One region of the Pseudomonas sp. CH61 genome, then DNA from elsewhere that is predicted to be linked to it. Evidence: riboswitches for the same ligand, from Rfam matches in the RefSeq annotation. Region 1 holds a riboswitch; each other region holds the start of a gene.
What was found. A riboswitch is a leader RNA that binds a small molecule or an ion and turns the genes downstream of it on or off. The one in region 1 is predicted to bind cobalamin.
Positions count from the first base shown of each region.

Region 2: another riboswitch for cobalamin. It lies ahead of AC5SEM_RS08485 (ABC transporter substrate-binding protein); the one in region 1 lies ahead of cobW (cobalamin biosynthesis protein CobW).
Region 3: another riboswitch for cobalamin. It lies ahead of cobO (cob(I)yrinic acid a,c-diamide adenosyltransferase); the one in region 1 lies ahead of cobW (cobalamin biosynthesis protein CobW).
Region 4: another riboswitch for cobalamin. It lies ahead of AC5SEM_RS12865 (TonB-dependent receptor plug domain-containing protein); the one in region 1 lies ahead of cobW (cobalamin biosynthesis protein CobW).

Region 1 covers NZ_CM182098.1:2,119,804-2,123,642, reverse strand. The annotation lists gene cobN (cobaltochelatase subunit CobN) at 1-1,115, opposite strand, end outside; gene cobW (cobalamin biosynthesis protein CobW) at 1,119-2,192, opposite strand; cobalamin riboswitch at 2,292-2,502, opposite strand; cobalamin riboswitch at 3,499-3,720, shown strand.
Region 2 covers NZ_CM182098.1:1,897,008-1,900,846, reverse strand. The annotation lists gene phnX (phosphonoacetaldehyde hydrolase) at 1-70, shown strand, start outside; gene AC5SEM_RS08490 (Ppx/GppA family phosphatase) at 411-1,346, shown strand; cobalamin riboswitch at 1,389-1,582, shown strand; gene AC5SEM_RS08485 (ABC transporter substrate-binding protein) at 1,727-2,740, shown strand; gene AC5SEM_RS08480 (FecCD family ABC transporter permease) at 2,749-3,753, shown strand; gene AC5SEM_RS08475 (ABC transporter ATP-binding protein) at 3,750-3,839, shown strand, end outside.
Region 3 covers NZ_CM182098.1:1,103,866-1,107,704, reverse strand. The annotation lists gene bluB (5,6-dimethylbenzimidazole synthase) at 1-576, opposite strand, end outside; gene AC5SEM_RS05030 (cobyrinic acid a,c-diamide synthase CobB) at 573-1,973, opposite strand; gene cobO (cob(I)yrinic acid a,c-diamide adenosyltransferase) at 1,970-2,581, opposite strand; cobalamin riboswitch at 2,663-2,893, opposite strand; gene AC5SEM_RS05020 (hypothetical protein) at 3,057-3,641, shown strand; gene AC5SEM_RS05015 (PQQ-dependent sugar dehydrogenase) at 3,708-3,839, shown strand, end outside.
Region 4 covers NZ_CM182098.1:2,875,887-2,879,725, forward strand. The annotation lists gene AC5SEM_RS12860 (autotransporter outer membrane beta-barrel domain-containing protein) at 1-1,628, opposite strand, end outside; cobalamin riboswitch at 1,795-2,000, shown strand; gene AC5SEM_RS12865 (TonB-dependent receptor plug domain-containing protein) at 2,093-3,839, shown strand, end outside.

The DNA.
Region 1 (3,839 bases):
ACCCGCGCCAGATCAATCCAGCGCCGCGCCAGTTCAGCGACGAAATCCATGCGCTCAGGCTGCGCGCGATAGCAGACCACATCGGACTGACTGCGCTCACTGCGCCAGGCCAGATCCTTGAAGCTGATCGGCCGGCTGATGATGCGCCCGTCGAGTTCCGGCAAGGCAATGTGCATCGCCAGATCGCGGGGGCCGAGACCTTGCTCGCTGTCGCGCCAGCCGGGCTCGTTGTCCTGTGCGCAGATCGCCTGAATCACCGGGATATTGCGACGAAACGGCCGCAAGTGCGGGGCCTCAGGGCTGGACTGGGCGAATCCGGTAGTGTTCAAAATCACCCCGGCCTCGACTTCGTCCAGCCAATCCTCGACCACCGCCAGGCAGCCGGGCTCTTTCAGACTGGCCACCGCGATCGGCAGCGGATTCAACCCCGCCGCCTGCAAGCGCTGGCAGAAAACATCAATGAACGCCGTGTTCGCCGCTTGCAAATGCGAGCGGTAGAACAGCACCGCCGCAACCGGGTTTTCCGGCAGCCATTCGGCTTGCCAGTCACTCAGTGCGGCGCTGGTTTTATTCGGGTGGTAAATCGCCGTGCGCGGCAGGGTCTGCGGTTCTTCCCAAACGTAATCACGGGCGAGCCAACGGCTGGCCAGACAGCGGAAGAAATCCAGCGCATTGCCCAAACCGCCCTGACGCAGGAATTGCCAGAGCCGGTCGCGATCCTCGGCATTGACGGTGCTCAAGTCGCTGAGCTCCGGATCGGGACGGTCATCGCCCGGTACCAGAATCACCTGCACACCGCGCTCGGCCAACTCGACCAAGCGTTCGACGCCATAGCGCCAATAGGCGATGCCGCCGTGCAGCGAAATCAGGATCACCTTGGCGTGACGCAACACCTCATCGACGTACAAATCGACCGAGGCATGATTCTGCACCTGCATCGGATTGGCCAGACGCAGGCTCGGATAATCCTCGGGCAACTGCTGCGCAGCTTCGGCGAGTAGCGCCAGACTGGAGTCGCCGCTGCACAGGATCACCAGCTCGGCGGGGGTCTGTCCAAGGTCGGCAATGTTGTCATCCGAGACGAATCCGCCGGGCTGGGTCCTGAGCAGGTGCATGGTTTAAACGCTGAGCGCAGCGCGCAGTTGCGCTTCGAGTTGGGCGGCGTCGAGTTGCTGACCGATCAGCACCAGACGCGTGACGCGCGCTTCATCGGCGCCCCACTGACGGTCGAAATGCTTGTCGAAACGCGTGCCCACGCCCTGGATCAGCAGGCGCATTGGTTTGTTTGGAATGGCGGCGAAACCTTTGACGCGGAGGATGCCGTGCTTGACCACCAGTTGCGTCAGGGCGTCGAGCAGCAGGCTTTCGTCGGCTTGCGGCAGTTCGATGGAGATCGAATCGAAGGCGTCGTGATCGTGGTCAGCGTGATCGTCATCGCCTTCACCATGGTGGTGATCGTGATGGCTGTGGCGGCTGTCGATGTGTTCTTCGGAACCGGCACCGAGGCCGATCAGCACGTCCAGCGGCAGGCGACCGTTACTGGCTTCGATGATTTTCACCGCTGGCGGCAACTCTTCGGCGACTTCAGCGCGGACGCGAGCGAGATCTTCCGGGCTGGTCTGGTCGGCCTTGTTGAGGATGACGAGGTCGGCGCTGGCCAGTTGGTCGGCGAACAGTTCGTGCAGCGGCGACTCGTGGTCGAGGTTCGGGTCGAGTTTGCGCTGGGCATCGACCTGATCCGGGAACGCGGCAAAGGTGCCAGCGGCCACGGCCGGGCTGTCGACCACGGTGATCACCGCGTCAACGGTGCAGGCGCTGCGGATTTCCGGCCATTGGAAGGCTTGCACCAGTGGTTTCGGCAGGGCCAGGCCCGAGGTTTCGATGAGGATGTGGTCGAGATCGCCGCGACGCGCGACCAGTTCGCGCATCACCGGGAAGAATTCTTCCTGAACGGTGCAGCACAGGCAGCCGTTGGCCAGTTCGTAAACGCGGCCGGTGGCTTCTTCTTCGGTGCAACCGATGGTGCACTGCTTGAGGATTTCACCGTCGATGCCCAATTCGCCAAACTCATTGACGATCACCGCGATGCGACGGCCCTGCGCGTTGTCGAGCATGTGCCGCAGCAGTGTGGTCTTGCCCGAGCCGAGGAAGCCGGTGACGATGGTGACGGGGAGTTTGGCCAGTGTTTTCATCGGTATGCCCTTTGGCAAGCGGCGGGCATACGGGACGAGAACCGGCAACGCGCGTGCGCGCCGGAAGCATTCGCCACCGGATCACCCCGCCCGGTTGTAGTGAGAATCTGTGACGAGGCAGGTCTCCTGGCTGACGGTGTTCAGGTATGAGCCTGGCGTTGGCTGCGCCTTCCCGCGGGCTCATGGGTTGAGCTGGCAGTGGCGTGGCAGCGAACTTCACCGTTCACAGTTGCGGGGGCAGCCGCGGCATTGACCGCGTTCCCTTCTTAGCTTCGGCAACGGCCGAAGAACCTCGAAAGCGCAAGGCTACGCATCGGGTGGTTATGGGTCAATGGGGTTGGGGTTTGGTTATGGGGGCATATCCGTTGCTGCGGGTGCCGCCGCTGCCGGTTTCGCTCTTACAGCGACTCACTTTTCCAGACGCCGAAAAGTAAGCAAAAGGCTTTGCCCCGGCGTACGGCACTTCGCTGAGGCTCAGTGTTCCCTCGCTACGGTGTCCATCCGGGGGCATCGCCTACGGTTTGCTTCGCTGCACCTCCTCTCGATGAATGCGGCTTCGCCGCACGGCGCTACGCGCCTAACCCCCGGATGAACACCTACGCTCGGCCTACCGAAGGGGCAAAAGATCAAAAGCCGAAGCAAGATCAAGAGCCAGATCAAGAGCCCCTCACCCTAGCCCTCTCCCGGAGGGAGAGGGGACTGACGGTGGTGTTTGGGAGAGTTACGCCGACGTGCAATACCGCGTTGAACTCAGGCTCAAAAAAGCAAAAAAATCGGGCCCCTATCCATGAGGTTAGAGGGACTGATCGGGGTGTTTGGGAGAGCTACGCCGACGTGCAATACCGAGTCGAACTCAGATTTTGAAAAGCCCACAAATCGGCTCCCTCTCCCTCGGGAGAGGGCTGGGGTGAGGGGCAAATCCACCACAAAACCAAAGTCCAACACCCGCTCCTCACCACTCAATAGGCCGAGTGTCAGCTCGCCTGCTTTTGATCTTGGAGCCCGTCGGCAGGCTGAGTGGAGGGATTGATCCGGGGGTGGGAGCGCAGCGACCGTTTGGCGCAGCCAAACACAGCGGGAGTAGGTGCAGCGAAGCAAACCGGAGACGCTGCGCCCGGATCGATCCCGGAGCGAAGGAACCCCGAGCTTTAGCGAGCGGGCCGAACGTCAGGGCGAAGACCTTTTGGTTACTTTTGGGGCGTTTGCCAAAAGTGACCCGCCGTAAGGGCGGAACCGTAATCAGCAACACCCGCAGCAACGGATAAGCCCCCCCACAAAATTGACTAAAATCCCCAACCCATGCTCTCCTACACAACTTGTTACGGGTGCCCTTCACAGGGTGAAACGGGAAACCGGTGAATCATGTGCTTTACTCAAGCCCATGTCAGTCCGGTGCTGCCCCCGCAACGGTAAGCGAGCGAAGCGTCAAAACCACTGTGTCAGCAAGACATGGGAAGGTGACGCTTGCAGGTCGGCCTGACGCCAACCCCTCGTGAGCCCGGAGACCGGCCCGCAACACACAGCCCGCACCTCGTGCGTCGCTGAACATAACAAACCCGCGGTGGGCGGGCGCTGTTCGAACCTCTGCGAGCCCGACCCGCAGGGGTTTTCATGCGCTCGATTCACCCACTGACATTCCAGAGGGAA
Region 2 (3,839 bases), 220 kb from region 1:
CGAGTTGCCTGAAGTGATCGAAGACATCAATGCGCGTCTGGCCCGGGGCGAAACCCCACAAGCCTGCTGAGTAACCCCTACCCCTGATCGTTCCCACGCTCTGCGTGGGAATGCAGCCCGTGACGCTCCGCGTCACTGGACGCGGAGCGTCCCTAGAGGCATTACCACGCGGAGCGTGGGAACGATCAACAGCCAAATCGCGGGCAAAAAAAAGCTGCCAAAACCGGCAGCAAAAACTTTAAGAACACGCGATGTATTGGCCTCAGCATAGACGCCGGATAATGACAGTGTCATGACAGCCCTAAATTCATTGAACCGCCCCTGCCCCGTCATCAGGATGTCATCAAGATCACGGCAGAATCCTCGCAAACCGTCTTGAGCCTCGCGACGGACGCTCTGCAAGGACTCCCATGAAAGACGACGCCTCGCTGTTTGCCGCCATCGACCTGGGTTCGAATGCCTTTCGCCTGATGATCGGCCAGTCGGTGCGCAGCCGCAAAGGCTTGCAGATTCAGGAAGTGAAAACCCTGCGTGAACCGGTGCGCCTCGCTGAAGGTTTTGACGGTGGCGCGCTGGATGCGTTGGCACTGGATCGCGGCTGGCAGGCGTTGGCGCGGTTCGGCAAAAAGCTGCGCGGCTTCGAGGCCGGCCGAGTCCGTGCGGTGGCAACCAGCGCAGTGCGCGAGGCCGACAATGCGCAACTGTTTCTCGCCAGTGCAGAGCGGCATCTGGGCTTTCCCATCGACGTCATTTGCGGCCATGAAGAGGCGCGGCTGGTCTACGCCGGCGTGACCCATGCCTTGCCGAGCGCTGAAGACCTGCGCCTGGTAGTCGACATCGGCGGCGGCTCCACCGAGCTGATCCTCGGCCAAGGCTCACAACCATTGCTCACCGAAAGTATTGCCATCGGCAGCGGCACCTTGAGCACGCGCTTCTTTCGTGGCGGTGACGTGTCTGCCGGCGCGCTACAGGAGGCCGAACGCTTCGCCATCCTGCAGTTTGAAAAGGTTGCCCGGCGCTACCGTGCGCAGGGCTGGCAGCAAACCATCGGTTCGTCCGGCACTGCGCGCATGCTCGCCAAAGTGCTCAAGGCCAATCGCCTCAACGACTTCGGTCAGGACGGCATCACCTATGGCGGGCTGCTGCGCCTGTCGCTGCTTTTGCTGAAAGTGAACAACGTGCAACAGCTCAAGCTCGCCGGTCTGCAACCACACCGCCAGAGCATTCTGCCCGGCGGTCTGGTGTTGATGCTCGCGGCATTCAAAGTGTTCGGCATTGCACAAATGCTGCCCTCCGAACCGGGCCTGCGTCTGGGCGTGTTGCACGGTTTGATGAGCCAACACTGATCCTCGCCACGGCAGATTCGTCTCCCCTTCAGCGGCTCGATCGACTACCATGCCGCCGTCGGTTCCCGAAGGGGACTAATAGGGAATCCGAGGTGCTTGCACAGCATTGATCGGAACTGCCCCCGCAACTGTAGGTGCCGAGCCTGCTCCACGACTGCCACTGGGTAAATCCCGGGAAGGCTGGAGCAAGGCGATGACGCATCAGTCAGGAGACCTGCCGGCACAGTGATTACTAACCGGCGGGGTGTCCGGGAAGGACATCGTGCCGTGCGCGTCTTCGTTGGCTGCCCGGCCTTGCGCTGTTTTCCTGACCGCGTTCGATGGTGTGTTTCCAGACCGTACTCTCCCGCTCCCCGTACGGTTCCCTCGGAGACTGCCCCATGCTGCTGCCCCGCATCGCCACCCTCATCACCGGCCTGACCCTTGGCGCCATGGCGCAGGCGGCCTCGACTGTCTATCCACTGACCGTCGAAAACTGCGGCAGCAGCCTGACCTTCCAGCACGCCCCGACGCGCACCGTGACCATCGGCCAGGCCGGCACGGAAATGCTCTACGCCATGGGCCTGGGCGACAAAGTCGTCGGCACGTCGCTGTGGTTCAACAACGTGCTGGACAAGTACAAGGCGCAGAACGACAAGATCGAGCGTCTGGCTGACAACGAACCGAGTTTCGAATCGGTGATCGGCAAGCGCCCGGAACTGGTCGCCGTGGAGCTGGAATGGATGGTCGGCCCGCAAGGCGCGGTCGGCACCCGCGAGCAATTTCATGAGCTGAAGATTCCGACCTACCTGCTGCCCTCCGATTGCGAAGCCAAGGACAACTTGGTCGGCGCCGACGGTACGCGACTGGCACCGTTTCGCATCGAGACGATTTACAAAAGCGTGAGCCAACTGGCGCAGATCTTTGATGTGCAGGAGCGTGGCCAGCAGCTCAACGACCAACTCAAGGCCAGCCTCGCCAAATCGATTGCCACCGCCCAGGGCAAACGGCTGAAGGATGCCAGCGCGCTGGTCTGGTTTTCCAGCGCCGAAATGGACATCGAGCCGTTCGTGGCCGGACATAAAGGCATTCCTGATTTCATGCTCGACACCCTCGGCGTGCGCAACGTCGTGCAGTCCGATGAAGAGTGGCCAACGGTCGGCTGGGAAACCATCGCCAAAGCCAATCCGACCTTCCTCGTCATCGCGCGCATGGACCGTCAGCGCTTCCCCGCTGACGACTATGAAAAGAAACTCGCCTTCCTGCGCAGCGACCCGGTGACGCGCAATATGGACGCGGTGAAACACAACCGCATCATCATTCTTGACGCCATGGCCATGCAGGCCAGCCTGCGCATGTTCGACGGCATCGAGCAACTGGCCACGGCCATCAACGGCTATGACCTGTCGCAATGAGTGCCAGCCTGATCCGTACGTTGCTGGCCTTGGCGACGCTGTTGATTGCAGTGGTTGCTGGCGTGGCCATTGGTGAGACCTCGATTGAGCCGGGCGTGGTCATGCAAGTGCTGGCGAACAAATTGTGGGGCGCCGGATACGCGCTGGATCCTATCGATGAAGGCATCGTCTGGAACTACCGACTTACCCGCGCACTGGTCGCGGCGGCGTGCGGTGCCGGTCTGGCGACGTGCGGGGTGATTTTGCAGTCGCTGTTGCGCAACCCGTTGGCCGATCCGTATCTGCTGGGGATTTCTGCCGGCGCCTCGACCGGAGCGGTGATGGTGGCGCTGCTCGGGGTTGGCGCAGGGATGATCTCGCTGTCAGTCGGTGCCTTCGCCGGCGCGGTCACGGCGTTCGTGCTGGTGATTCTGCTGGCGCGGGTCAGCGGTTCGGCCAGCGGTACCGGGCAAATCATTCTCGCGGGGATCGCCGGTTCGCAACTGTTCAATGCGCTCACTGCGTTTTTGATCACCCGCTCGGCCAGCTCTGAACAGGCACGCGGGATCATGTTCTGGCTCTTGGGCAATCTCGGCGGCGTGCGCTGGCCGTCGGTGTGGCTGGCGGTGCCGGTGGCCGTGTTGGGACTGGTCGTGTGTCTGTGGCATCGCCGGGCGCTGGATGCGTTTACCTTTGGCGCGGACTCGGCGGCATCCCTCGGCATTCCGGTGCGACGTGTGCAGATTCTGCTGATTGGCTGCGCGGCGCTGGTGACGGCGGTGATGGTGTCGATTGTCGGTTCGATCGGTTTTGTCGGGTTGGTGATTCCCCACGCCGCGCGGCTGTTGCTCGGCACCGGTCATGCACGCCTGCTGCCGGCCAGTGCGTTGGGCGGCGCGGTGTTTCTGATTGCCGCTGATGTGCTGTCGCGCACGCTGATCAAGGGTCAGGTGATTCCAGTCGGGGTGATTACTGCACTGGTCGGTGCGCCGGTATTTGCCCTGATTCTGGTGGGCCGGAGATCTGCACGATGAGCAGTGTTCTGAGTTGTTCCGGGTTGACCTTCAAGGTGCGCGGCGCCGAGTTGCTCAACGGTGTCAGCCTTGAAGTTCAGCGCGGC
Region 3 (3,839 bases), 1.0 Mb from region 1:
CAGCATCGGCGCCGGATAGAATTCCTTGACCGGACCCAGGCATAAAACCGCCAGAGGTTTTGCACCTTCGGGCAACTTCAACAGATCAGCCAGTGCCTGTGGCTCGAACAGTGAAACCCAGCCCATGCCCAGACCTTCGGCGCGCGAGGCCAGCCAAAGATTCTGGATCGCGCAGGACAGCGAGGCCATGTCCATTTCCGGCAGCGTGCGGCGACCGAAGATGTGTTTTTCGCGATCGTCCATTAACGCGGCGACCAGCACTTCGGCGCAGTCATGGATACCTTCGACCTTGAGTTTCATGAACTCGTCACTGCGCTCGCCGAGGGCTTCGGCGGTGCGGATGCGTTCTTCTTCCACTAGGTTCTGGATCTGCCCGCGCAGGTTGCGGTCGCTGATGCGGATAAAGCGCCAAGGCTGCATCAGGCCGACGCTTGGGGCCTGGTGGGCGGCTTCCAAGAGTCGGCGCAGCAGATCCGGCTCGACCGTGCCGCCAGTGAAGTGGCGCATGTCGCGGCGTTCGGCGATGGCTTTATAGACGGCTTGGCGCTCGGCTTCGGAGAATGCGTTGTTGGTCATGGCCTCTTCGCGAGCAGGCTCGCTCCCACAGGGGATTGCATTGCTTCAGTCACCACTGTTTCAACTGTGGGAGCGAGCCTGCTCGCGAAAGCGACTTCGGAGTCAGGCGCAAACAGTGCAGCGACAGCCGCCGGATTCGACGGGAAATAAAAGTGCACATAAGAAGCCGTCATCCGCCCTTCCCGATAAACCGCCTCGGCCCCACGCCCACCATTCGGGCTCAAACCCCGTGCAATCGGCGCCAGTTCGGTAGTCGTCAGCGAATGATGATAAGTGTGCCCACGCAGCGAACCTTCCGGCAGATCGACCGCTTGCAGGGCCAGTGCCGCCAGACGCTTCTGCATCACCGCATCGCCCTTAAGCAGCCCAACCAACTCAGCGCGAGTGCCTTCAACGTCAGTCAAAGAATCCAGCAGATAAAGCATCCCGCCACATTCAGCGAGCAACGGTTTCCCCGCCGCATGATGCGCACGAATCGCCTCCAGCATCACGGTGTTCTGCGACAACGCAACGTGGTGCAGTTCCGGATACCCACCGGGCAAATACAGGCTGTCCGCCTCAGGCAATTGCGAATCACGAATCGGCGAGAAGAAACTCAACTCGGCGCCCATCGCGCGCAGCAGATCCAGACTCGCGCCATAAGTGAAGGCAAACGCCTCATCACGGGCGACGGCGATTCGCACATTCTTCAGCAGCGGCTCTACCGCAATGACGTCCGGCGCGGCGAACTCCACGGCCGGTGGCAGCGCTACCTCGCAACTGCTGGCCAATGCATCGGCGGCGGCGTCGAGGCGCACATCCAGATCATTCAGTTCACTGGCCTGGACCAGACCGAGATGGCGGCTCGGCAATTCGATGCCGGTCTCGCGGGACAATGCGCCGTACCAGCGCAAACCTTCCGTGAGACTGCCTTCGAGCAATTGCGCATGACGCAAAGTGCCAACGCGGTTGGCCAACACACCGGCAAACGGCAGATCCGGCTGATACTTGGCCAAGCCGAGCGCCAGCGCACCAAAGGTCTGCGCCATCGCCGTGCCGTCGATAACTCCGAGCACCGGTACACCAAAATGCCGCGCGAGATCAGCACTGGACGGCGTGCCATCGAACAGGCCCATCACGCCTTCAATCAGAATCAGATCCGCCTCGGCAGCGGCTTCCCATAACAGACGACGACTTTCCTGCTCGCCGACCATCCACATGTCCAATTGATACACCGGCGCACCGCTGGCGCGCTCGAGAATCATCGGGTCGAGAAAGTCCGGGCCGCATTTGAACACGCGCACTTTGCGTCCCTGATTGCGATGCAAACGGGCCAGTGCGGCGGTGACGGTGGTCTTGCCCTGACCGGAGGCCGGCGCGGCAATGAGGACCGCCGGGCAGTGACGTGGTTGATTCAAAGTTCGACGCCTTTCTGCGCTTTGATGCCGGCCTGGAAGGCGTGTTTGAGCATGCCCATTTCAGTCACGGTGTCGCCCATTTCGATCATTTCCTGCTTGGCCGCGCGACCGGTGACGATCACGTGCTGCATCGGCGGACGCGCCTGCAAATCGCTGAGCACCTGATCGAGATCGAGGTAGCCGTGTTTGAGGGCGATGTTCAGTTCGTCGAGCACCACCAGACCGATCGACGGATCGCGCAGCAGCTCACGGGAAACCGCCCACGCGGCTTCGGCAGCGGCGATGTCGCGCTGACGATCCTGGGTTTCCCAGGTGAAGCCCTCGCCCATCACGTGGAAGCGAACCTGCTCAGGGAAGCGGCGGAAAAACAGCTCTTCGCCGGTGCTATTGCGGCCCTTGATGAACTGCACCACACCGCACTGCATGCCGTGGCCCATGGCGCGGGCGAGCATGCCGAACGCCGAGCTGCTTTTGCCTTTGCCATTGCCGGTCAGCACCAGCACCAGACCGCACTCGTCGGGTGAGTTGGCGATGCGTTCGTCGATCACGGCTTTTTTGCGCTGCATACGCGCCAGATGGCGTTCGTCGCGCTCGGGGGAATCAGTCATGGGGGAGCTCTCCGTTGAGGCTGGATAACGGCGGGCAGGCACAAGAATAGACGGCAAAAAGCCTGGCATCGCCCACCGTGATGCCGCTGGATGGATCAGGCCGGTCTCCGGGCTCATGAGCGGCGTTTCGCCTGACTGCGCGCCTTCCCGCTTCTTTCGAGGCAGTGGCTCAAGGCGCAGTTTTTACTCATTTACCGTTGCGGGGGCAGCGCCGGGATCGTGGTGGTTCTTCGCTTGAAGACAACCCTCACCGGCTTCCCTGTTTCACTCTGTCGACGCAGGTCACAGAGCACCTGAAACAAGCCGCGAAGGTTAGAGGGTTGGGGGTGGAGCGTCAATTAAAGAGGCGGCCATCGGGCGAATAACTGCCGCTGATCAATTCTCTGCCGCCAATCTTGTGCCACACTGATACAAATGATATCAAAGAGCCATGCTTTTTCCGAAAAGCCCACTACAACAATAAAGGATGATGACGATGCAAGGCATGATCATCAGCAACCCGCGCCTGGAATTCCTGCGCCCGGTGCTTGAACGCTGGTTTGACTGTATCGACCGCTACAACGCGGTGCGCGGCGACAGCGACACGCCTTACTGGCATGACGAGAAAGCCAATCTCGGACTGCTCTCGGCCGCAGCCTGGATGGCTGAGCTGGTTACCTTGAACGAAACTGCCACGCGCAAGCAGAACGAAGAAGGCGAGCGCAACGCTCGCGCCGATCTGTTTCTGGCCAGCGCCGAAGACCGCGCCTTTATCCAGGCCACCCAGCGCTGGCCAAAGGTTACCAACCTGAATCTGACTCAAGCCCTGCTGGACATCACCAACGACGCCAAACGCATCAGCTATGCCAGCGATCTCAAGCTCGGCTGCCTGTTTGTCGCGCCGCAAAAAGCCCAGCACAGCGCCAGCCCCGAAGAGTTGCAGGACATGGTCGACGACCTGCAAAAGGAACACACCTGCGCGGTCGCCTGGTATTTCCCTTACGCCTACCGCAAGTTGCGCAGCGAAGCCGGCAATTATCACCCGGGCATCGCCGTGCTGTTCAAGGAAGCCCGCGGCTGAGCAGTTGAACCATCGGGCTTGCGCCCTCCTCTATGATTAGGAATGCATTCATAGGGAAGATCAGCAATGCGCAAGCCCCAGCTCGTTTTTGTCATCGCCTTCGCCGGAGGGCTCGCCGCCTGCGGTGAGACCTCCAGCCTGCAAGTCTCCGACGGCACCGGCCCGTCACCGAAATTGCCTGAACCAAACAAGACCCTG
Region 4 (3,839 bases), 760 kb from region 1:
GCAATCAATTCCCCGCTGTTGCTGACATTCAATGTGCCCAGCCCGCTGCCCGAGTTGAAGGCATTGCCGGCCAGAATCGCCGCGCCCTGGCCGTTGACGTCGATCAGCGGGCCGTTGAACACGACACCCACGTCGCCGCCCAGCGTCAGCGCCTGGATACCAAAGGCGCCAATGCCCGTGCCGTCGCCCGAACCGGCGTTCGAGTGGGTGATGATCGTGCCGCCGGAATTGACGTTGACCGTGCCCGTCGGCGACTGCGTCGAGGCATAGATGCCGTTGGCGTTGCTGTGCAGGGTTTCGATACGGTCGCCGCGATAGTTCACCTGAACATTACCCCCGGTCGAGTCGACCCGAATGCCGCCCGCGCCGAAACCGCTGGCGAACAGATCGCCCGAGTAATCGATCAAGACATTGTTGTTTTCGGCGCTGACGATGATCGCGTAAGCCCGGGTGGTGTTGATGTCGCCGAGGACGTTGATATTGCCGCTACCGGTGATCGCGACATCACCGGTGCCGCGCTTGATCACGTAGATCGCCCGCGAACCGGCGGTATTGGCCGTGCTGCCGACGTTGATGGCGGCATTGTTGTCGATGCTGATCGAACCACTGCCGCCGACGTTGTCGTTGGCATAGATGCCGTGCGCGGCGCCGCCCGTCGTCGTGATAGCGCCACTGTTGACGATGGCGATGCTGCCGACCGTGGCAAACGAACGAATGCCGAAACCGTTGAGGCCGCTGGTAGTCAGCGTCCCGCTGTTGGTGAGGCGGGTAATACCATTGCCGCCTTCGGTGAACAGACCAAACGCGTTCATGCCGATGCTTTGAACGTTCGCTGCATTGATCAGTGTGGTGTTGCCATTGACTGCGCGGGTATGCACGCCGGCGTGGTTGCCAATGCCTGCCGTGGGCAACGTTTCATCGCCGATCGGAGACCCGGCCGACAGTGCATCATCGTTGTTGACCAGAATGCTCACGCCACTCCCGACACTAACGTTGGTCTCGCCGCTGCCCGTGGCTTTGCTCCAGATACCGTTGCCGCCGAGCAAGGTGATCTGGCCGCTGCCCTGATGGTTCAGATTGATCGCGCCGCCGCCGCTGGCATTGATGTCGATGCCGTCGTGTTCATTGCCGACCACGGTGTTGAGGATGTTCAGCGTGGTACCGGAACTCACTGAAAACGTCGACGACCCGGCGCTGGCGTTGGTCATTGCCATCGCGTCCAGGCCACTGCCGCCGACATTCACAGTGTTGGTCCCGCCGTTGACGCTAAGGCTAGCGTTGCCAGTGGCGCCGATGACATTGGCAAACACCGCGTTGGCAGCCGTCGGGGGTGTGCTGTCCACCGTGGTGCCACTGAGTGTCAGCGTGGTGTTGGCATTGTTGCCGCGACTGTTCAGCGAGGAGCCGGCGGTGGTGCTGATGGTGGTGCCCGTCTGAGTGCTGATCGACGCATCGACACCGGAGGCAGGCAAGCAGGTTTGCGAGACGTTATAGGCACCCGCCGCCAATGGCCCGCACGCGGCCTGCGCATCTGCGAGCATCAGGGTGTTGGCCATGGCGACCAGTAACGCATTGCGGATGAAATGCGGGGCGTGCCCGCCGTAAGAATGGCCGCTGGCACCTTGCATGAAAACCTCCCTGTTCAGCGTGTCTGGCGTATCCCTCACGCCTGTCGACGCCGCGCGATATTGCGCTGTGATGACCGCTATAGACCTTAGTAGTTATTTCCAAAGTTGGTAATTCGCGGACCAAGAGTCGGCACCGGCAAGTTGACGAACGGTCTGTCGAATGTTCAGATGCCGCCCAGTTTCAGGTGTCCCATGCCGCCGTGCATGGGGTGAAACGGGAAACCGGTACGTTCTTTTCGAACAAGTCCGGTGCTGCCCCCGCAACGGTATGCGCGTGATGCTTTCGATACACCACTGTGGCCAGACGGCCATGGGAAGGTGAAAGCCTCGATACGCGCGAGCCCGGAGACCGGCCTGAAATTTTGTTTGGCAAAATCCTGCGGTGGGCGGGCATGGGCCGGTATTGGCTGTGCGCGATGCCTTCTCCTGCATGCTCTTCTGCGAAGATCCTTTTCGAGAAGACAATGATTCGACCTTTCAACACTTCTGCTCCAACCCTGTTCCTTGGCTGCCTGTTCAGCCCGCTGCTACTGGCCGACGACGCGCCGCTGGAACTCCATCAACAAATCGTTTCTGCACCGTCTGTGGAATCCACCACCGTCGCCGAGATGGCGAAGTTCGGCAGCAAGGTCGAGATCGTCAGCCGCGAACAGATCGAACGTGCCGGCCCCAGCGCCGATGTCAGCCGCGTCATGCAGATGTTCATTCCCGGTCTGTACGTCGCACCGAAAAACGGTCCGTTCGACTACGGCACTTATTCACTGCTGGGCGGGCGCAACGACGACACGTTGATCCTGCTTGACGGCGTACGCCTGAACAATCGCCTGTACGGCGGCCTCTATCTGGACACCCTGCCGGCCAACGCCATCGAGCGCATCGAAGTGCTCAAGGGCGGCCAGAGCCTGTTGTTCGGCACGCAGGCCGTGTCGGGCGTGATCAACATCGTCACCCGCAGCCCGCAATCGCGCAAAGCCTCCGGCGAGGTGAATCTGGGCGTCGACAGTTTCGGCGGCACCACCGAAGACGCCCGCGTCGAGAACATCTTCACGAACGGTTTCGGTGATCTCGGTTTGCTCGCGTACATCAGCCATAACGTTTCTGACGGTTACCAGCCCTATCGCAACCGCGATATGAAAAACGTCAGCGAGAAGAACCGCGCCTACGAGGTCACCACCTTCGGCGGCAAGGCGATTCAGTCGTTTGGCGAGGATGCGCGGCTGGAACTGTTCTACCAATACGCCGACGCCAATCTCGACTTCGCCCGTCCGATCGACAATCACAAGACCACCAACGACCGCGTGCAGCAGATCGCCACAGCAACGTTCGAGCAGAACATCAACGAACGCCTGAGCTACTTCGTCAAAGGCCATATCAACGACTGGGACACCCGCTACACGCGGGTCAACAACGTCGCCGGCGGCGGCACCAAGGTCATCAACCACAACGACTATTGGGGCTTCACCGATTGGGGCGTGCAGGCCGAAGGCAAAGCAGAATTGCCCGGTGGCCATGTGTTGGTGTTCGGTACCGACAACCAATGGTTCAAGGGCCAGGACGATGTGCTGATCATCGACAACGACAAGGCCGAAGCCCATGCGTTCTACACGCAACTGCGCCCGCAGATCGACGCTCTTCCCGACTGGCATCCAAGCATCGGTGTGCGCCACGAAGCCATGAGCGGCGGCGACAGTGCCACGGTCGGCATGCTCACTTCGATGTATGACCTCAATGACAATTGGTCGGTGCGCGGCCAATACGGCAGCGCTTACAAACTGCCGAACGCCGAGCAACTGTTCGTCAACGAGCCGGGCGACGAGATCGGCAACCGCAATCTCAAACCGGAAAAAAGCCGCAACGCTGAACTCGGTGTCGACTACAAAGGCTTTCTGCTCGATCGCGAATTCAGCGCCAGCGTGACCTTGTTCAAACGCAAAATCGACGACCTGATCACCCTCGACGGCATTCAGTGGGTCAACGGTGAAGGCACGATTCAGATGCGCGGTTTCGAGGCCGACGCCAAACTGGCGCTCAACGATCAGTGGAGCCTGCAAGCGGACATGACCCGCAACCTCACCGAATCGCGCACGGGGGCGACGATCAATGACATCCCGAGCTTCTTCGCCCGTTCGCGCGTGGGTTATGAATCGGAAAATCGCCTGTGGGGCATTGGCGGTGCGATCCGCTATATCCGCGATATCAAAAGCTCGAAGC